Regions from separate parts of the Agaribacillus sp. DX54 genome, predicted to be linked through region 3. Evidence: riboswitches for the same ligand, from Rfam matches in the RefSeq annotation. Region 3 holds a riboswitch; each other region holds the start of a gene.
What was found. A riboswitch is a leader RNA that binds a small molecule or an ion and turns the genes downstream of it on or off. The one in region 3 is predicted to bind cobalamin.

Region 1: linked by a shared signal. The riboswitch ahead of AC04NP_RS04320 (TonB-dependent receptor plug domain-containing protein) and the one ahead of AC04NP_RS19210 (ABC transporter substrate-binding protein) in region 3 are both predicted to bind cobalamin.
Region 2: linked by a shared signal. The riboswitch ahead of AC04NP_RS00580 (hypothetical protein) and the one ahead of AC04NP_RS19210 (ABC transporter substrate-binding protein) in region 3 are both predicted to bind cobalamin.

What each region holds. Positions count from the first base shown of each region.
Region 1 covers NZ_JBXEQE010000002.1:360,560-362,761, reverse strand. The annotation lists gene AC04NP_RS04325 (Dph6-related ATP pyrophosphatase) at 1-374, opposite strand, end outside; gene AC04NP_RS04320 (TonB-dependent receptor plug domain-containing protein) at 371-1,132, opposite strand; cobalamin riboswitch at 1,265-1,466, opposite strand; gene AC04NP_RS04315 (hypothetical protein) at 2,021-2,202, shown strand, end outside.
Region 2 covers NZ_JBXEQE010000001.1:138,445-140,646, reverse strand. The annotation lists gene AC04NP_RS00585 (Ig-like domain-containing protein) at 1-433, opposite strand, end outside; gene AC04NP_RS00580 (hypothetical protein) at 631-1,368, opposite strand; cobalamin riboswitch at 1,641-1,853, opposite strand; gene AC04NP_RS00575 (alpha-L-fucosidase) at 1,974-2,202, opposite strand, start outside.
Region 3 covers NZ_JBXEQE010000019.1:94,964-97,165, reverse strand. The annotation lists gene AC04NP_RS19215 (TonB-dependent receptor plug domain-containing protein) at 1-232, opposite strand, end outside; cobalamin riboswitch at 322-526, opposite strand; cobalamin riboswitch at 644-850, shown strand; gene AC04NP_RS19210 (ABC transporter substrate-binding protein) at 961-2,118, shown strand; gene AC04NP_RS19205 (iron chelate uptake ABC transporter family permease subunit) at 2,155-2,202, shown strand, end outside.

The sequences.
Region 1 (2,202 bases), on a different contig from region 3:
TGCCAAAGTGGCAATACCGCTTCCATATGGGCCGCATGAGCTACCTTCTCCTCCCAATCGCGATGAGGTTGCAAATCAATATCCCCAAACACTACGCAATTAACTTCCTGTTCTTTCTTAATTCTTTTAAGTGCAGCTATATATTCCTTTTCATAGGCTGACCAGGAGGCCGGCACTGTATATAACGGGATATTTCCCATGGCTTTGGCTTGTAACCGAAGTACCGGCAAGGGTATAGCATGCGAACGGGAAACTTTACCGTGCTCGTTCATCATGTTGAGCAAAGCTGCGGGCTGCAAGCCTTGCCTGATAGCCATCATCAATGCATAACAACTATCCTTGCCGCCACTCCAGGAAACCAAAGCGGTTTTCATGTTGTTTGAGGGTTTCTCAATATTTTAAACCGAACTTTGGCTAACTCAAATCCTCCAAATAAAATCGCACTGTAAATACGGTTTGCTGCCAGCATGTTTTTGAAAAAGGGGATAGCCAAAGTGTAACATTTAAGCAATCCGGCCATATCGCGGCTGTAACCAACATTATACCCAAAAATACCGTGTTTGCCCACTGCACTGATTGCCGCCTCGGAGGTGTTGAAAGAACCCACACTCAGTGATCCCCGGACAGACAAAGGCGCTTCAACCGAACCGCGGGTGATGATGTTGATAACTCCTGCGATGGCATCGGAGCCATACAAGGTAGATTGGTTTCCTTTAAGGATTTCAATGCGTTCTATTTGCTGTAAAGACAGTAGCCTTAAATCAAAGGCATTACCTACACCCGATGCATCGGTAATTGGAATACCATCGATCAGGATCAGCGTGTAGCTACTGCTTGCCCCGCGGATAAAGACACTTTTGTCCTTCCCCGGATTGCTGTAAGCCCCGTTGATAATAATGCCGGATTGCTCATTAAGTAACTGTGCCAGATCTTTACCTACACTACTCCGTATCTGTTGGGAGGTAATCACCTGAACCGGTTTGGCTGTTTCTTTTCTTTCCAGCGGTATTTTGGAAGCCGATACCACAACTTCATTTAAGGGAATTACAGTACGCAGGGAATCCTGCGTCTGAGCAGATGTGACCAAAGAAAAACACACACACCACCCACCTAAGATTAACTTTTTGCTCATTGTCTAAAAGCTTAAATTGAACCAATGAGCTTCCGATAATTTTGTATAGGGCTGTAGGATCGTTTACAACAAAATCTATGCTATGACCCTGTTGTATGTGCTACACTCCTGACTCTTCCACCGAAAGCCTTTTAAAATGTTTCACATCAGGCAGGTCTTCTGGCTTGCTTCACCTGTTTTTGCCTTCCCATTCCTGTCTGCCGGAAAAGTGGCATTTTAAAAAACAGCATTCACGAAGCTTACAGCTACGGGGATAGCTCCGGATTTTCACCGGATTCCCTTTTAATTCTGGTAAATGAAGTATTCACCTGAAGCCAAATGCAATACGAAGGTAAGGAAATTTATGAAATAATTCGACATAACCGCCAAACCAAGAGTGTACACCATAAAATAATTGTCAATTGTCAACTGTCAACTATCAATTGCAAATTGCCCCTAGTTGTTAAAAAAACTGTACTTACTTCCTTGGATTAACCTTAGAATACAAGTTGAGAGTGAATAGATATTCTCAAGGTTAATCGTAACGGGAAAATTAAAAGTAGGGTTTGATTTACAGTGGGATAAGCTGGCCTTCGTCAATTTTTACTGTTTGTCGGAATTTTTTTGAAAAAGTTTGAAAAATATTTTCTTAAATTAAAAAATATGTCAGCGATTTGACAAATCTCACTTAATTATTTGATTTTCAGCACATAACAATCGAATGATTTTCTTCAATAATACCCCAGGTTGAGGGATGTTATAATTTCGTGATAATTCTGTGATATTTTCGTGACATATCCAAAAACGAATATTGGAAGATTCCGTAGATAATTAGTGGCGGGAAAGTTTAAGATCTTAAATAACGTACCAGTACAAATTTTCAATCAATTAAACCCTAAAACTATGTTAATGCATAAATTCAAATATGTATTGATTGCTGTGGTATTAGCCACGGCAGTATCATGCCAAAATCAAGACGATGCCGATATTCAAAGCGCACCGAACGTACCAGAAGCAACGGTTGATCAAGGATTAAATGAAGCCTTGGCTATGGAAGAGATGAAAAGCGTTATGTCAGCAGCCGCTGATGA
Region 2 (2,202 bases), on a different contig from region 3:
TCTCGGTATTAAGATACATCCGTTCGTTAATATATAATTCCGTTTTATTGGTGCTGAGCACCATATCCGTCAATTCAACGATTTCCAGTGTAAAAGTTGCCGGTTCCAGGTCGGCGTTGGCGGAAAAACTGATGGTGACCTGTCCTTTTTCCAGGGCGCTAAAATTACCGTTCCGGTCAATGTTTCCAAGACTTTCATCCGACACACTCCAGAATGCCAGGGCATCCTGCGGTATACCGTTCTTAAACAGTATTCCTTCAAATGAATGCGTTTCTCCTTTCAGCAACTGGAAGGGGGCGGAGCCTATCAACTGGAACAAATAGTCGCGCCGCACCCAGTCAGGGTCGGGGGTTGTGATGGCAAATCCTTCGATCTCGGTGGAAGCTTCCCCCAGCCAACCGGCATTTTCCTGTGCCGCGTTATATACCTTCACAAAATGTACCTCATCGAGCACCACAGGATTGCCTTGCTCATTTACGGCCCAGGAAAGGTCGAAGCCGTCTGCCGAACGCCCGTTTTCATCATCAAAATAAGGGTTTCCGGGTATAGTAGGCGTACTGTTACCGGATTTATTGTCTGCATAACCGAAGGAGAGGCTTCCTGAAGTTACAAAACCGGGATTGCTCCGGTTTACCCGGATTTTAACCGCTGTTCCTGTATACTTTTCCTCGAGGTTGTTAACATTATTAAAAATGACGGGTTGCGGATAATAAGGCTGCCGTGAAAATTGTTTTTGAATATGACCCCTGCTTCACCCTCGCCGGTTTCCCAAAGCACATCATGGGCAACGGTGTAACCGGGATTGAAATAGGTTATGTCAACTTTTTTGGAACTGCTAAAATGATAGTCACTTCCTGCCAACTCATACCAGGTGTCATCGGGCAGGCCGTTGCCGTTTTCGTCTTTCATTACCATAACCGCCCCCGGCTCTGTCCAATTCGGAAATGCATTACCGCCCACGGTGAAATCTACTCCATAGGGGTTTTGAGGGTCGTTCCTGATCGGCTGGTCAAAGCCTACGGTGATGGACCCTCCAAAGCCACCAAGTGAAATTACCGAGCCATCCGGGGCACCTAATACATTGTCTGCATTTCCGGGGAGCCCAAAGGGTGCTTTATTAATAAACTGCCCAGGTGCCGGCTTGTACTCAAATACCCGTGTGGCATAGGGGCTTGGATCGGGGTTGCCCCCGGTTTCCGCAACAGGCCGGTTGTTTGCGGTACGTGCCATGCTTTCAGGGGATGTGGATAAGCCGGCAAAATGCGGGCCTTCCTGCCCGTTCAATATCTGGTTGCTTTGCTGATTGGCAGGCTGTGGCCTGCTACCAAAGGTTGTGGAGATGCCGCGGGCTTCAGCACAAACATACATAGTATCAAAATGATCTTCCGGTCAAACTTTTTCATATGGATTTAAATTGGATTAGTGGCAGGTTTTTTGCAAAACGCATCGGGAAAAGACGATGGTAAACAGCCAGGTTAATGGCTACGATGCCTTCCGTGAAGTGGTACCTGTAAGAAGATAAAAAGGTTGGTTTCATCGCACGTTATCTGGCTAAGTAAAAAAATACTCGTAACGTACGAAATAGGACAGCAACGGGAAGCGCCAGCCGACTTATCTATAAACCCATTCACCGTAGGTTACAAATATTTCCGTATAAGGCAGGTCTTCTGACTTTCCTGACTTTTAACTCCTTCCCACCTCAACGCTAATGAGGCAGTGGTTTTTTGTTAAAAGCTGTTTCCGGCTTTTCACCGGACAGGATTACAGCAGCGGGAACTGTTCAGGACTTACACCTGATTCCCTTTTAATCACAATTGCACGGGCAATTGAGAACCTGATACAAAACAAAGCTAGTCATTGATTTAAAGTATGCAATGGACCTGGGAATAAAAAATTCCTGATTTTAATCATTTTTTTTGCCAATCCGGAATCCGGAACACCTACCTCACCCCTCGCTCCTATCCCCTCTGAGCTCAAATCGGTATCTTCAAACTCCACGCATACTTACCGGGTCTCTTAGCTTCGTCGCAGAGTTCTTTGGGAAGATTGATAACCAATTCGCTTTCTTCCGGGTCGACTTCCCAGGACAGGGGTCGGTCATAGCCCAGGAGCCGGATTTCGCTTTCGGCTTTGGGGATGACATTTTCCAGCATCAAACTGTTATTGTCCGGCCATTTCAGCATAATGGCATAAACATATTTT
Region 3 (2,202 bases):
CAATTTGCACGCCGGGTATTTCATTGAGCAAATCGGTAACATCTTTACCTCTGTTGGCTTCTATTTGCTTTCTGTCAAGTTTATAGATTGTTTTACCGGATTTTTCAAGCGTTGTTTCTGTCTTGTTCCCTGTCACAACTACATCATCCAGTTGGACAATTCTTAGGGAGTCTTGCGCTTTTGCTGTTAAACCTAAGCAGACGCATACTGCTAATAAACAGGTTTTTTTCATTCTTTGTTTCATAGATTTAATAAAACGAGCTTAACTGCTGTGTGGAGCACGTGGTGGACTTCACTTCAACTTTCACCCGAAGTTTAGTTCGAAAATAATTTTCTTCGGCAGGTCTCCTGACTTGTTCAACTGAGGCTTCCTTCCCATCCCGACAGGTCGGGACAGTGGAATTCGATTTGGCCCAAGCTTACTGAACTTACAGTTGCGGGGACAGTTCTTGATTTTCACAAGATTCCCTTTTAATCCCATGTTTTAAAGGTTAAAAACATGGAAACCGAATTGGCCACAAATTTATACTTATTCACGAACTAAAAGAGAAAAGAGCATAATTAAGTTTTTTAATGGATGAAGTTGAAATTTCAAAAACGGATTTAATTAGGTTAATTAAAATAAAATCATGAGAGAAGCTTACCTTTACACCTGAAATAAGGTGCATAAGCATAAAAGGGAATCCGGTGATATCTTCAAATGGATAAATTCCGGAGCTGCCCCCGCAGCTGTAAGCCAAACTCAGACTTTCTGAGGGGTTTTAAAACTAAGGCCACTATCCCGACCTGTCGGGATGGGAAGGCATAAAACTTGGCAAGCCAGAAGACCTACCTATTTCAAAACCAACAATTCGACGCTTAGGGGATGAAGTTATCGAATGCAACAACATACAGGGACAACTACGTTCCATGCATTTATCGCCTTTTTGTGAATTGAAACAATGGATTAATGATGAATGAATGAAAACGTATCTAATAGGCACCACGCTACTCATTTTACTAGTTGCTTGCCAGCAAACTCAAAATCAATCAGCAAAAAGTGAAGCCTCCGACTCGGTTAAGGCGGTCACCTCATTTACACCTGAAATAACCTATGCCAAACACTTCACGATAGCGGTTCACGAAAATTTTAAGTCCGTTATTGTCAAAAACCCTTGGGTGGAAGATGATACGTTGGTTTCTTATGTTCTGTATTCAAAAGAGGCAGCAGCACCTTTCTCCGTCGACTGGGCAGAGTTTGTGATTCCGGTACCAATTGATGAGGTGGTTACCACATCCAGCCCCCACATTGGTTTGATTGGATTGCTGGACGAACTGGACAAAATCACAGGAGTATCGAATGACAGGTATGTGTATAACCCCCATATCTACAAAAAAATCAGCGAGGGTCAAATACGACAAGTAGGCTCTCTTAAGGAAAGCAACCTGGAAATTTTATTGGATTTATCCCCTGACTTAGTCATGAAAACAGGTGTTGATAATGTAAGAAATGAAGATGAACGTTTGACAGAGGCCGGTGTACCGATTTCTTATAACGTTGAATGGATGGAGAAGAATATGCTGGCGAGGGCAGAATGGATTAAGTTTGTCGGGGCTTTTTTCAATAAAGATGAAAAGGCAGATTCTATCTTCAGGCGTATCGAAAAGGAATACCTGAAAGCAAGAGCGATTACGGCAGACATTGATTTCCGGCCTGCTATTATGACGGGGAATAATTTTAAAGGAACCTGGTATATGCCAGGTTCAAATAGTTATCTAACCAAGCTTATCCAAGATGCGGGTGGAGATTATTATTATAAAAATGAGAAATCAACAGGTAGCCTCCCACTTAGTTTTGAAGTGGTTCTCGATAACTTAATTGAGTCCGATTTTTGGATTGGCCCGAGGGCTGAGTCGCTAAAAGAACTGGAAATGATGGATGAGAGATATACCCTTTTTAAAGCTTTCAGGGATGGGAACGTATATACCTTCAATAAAAGAATGAGTGAAAATGGGGGCAATGACTATTGGGAAAGTGGTATGGCCCGGCCCGACCTCATCTTAAAAGATGTCATTAAAATCTTCCACCCTGAGCTTCTACCCAATCATCAACTTTACTATTACAAAAAACTACAATAAAAGCGTTAGAAGTTGACCGCTGACAATGAACATATATTGAAACCCTGGCTGGTCGTACTCATTGGCATTGGGTTGATTATTAGT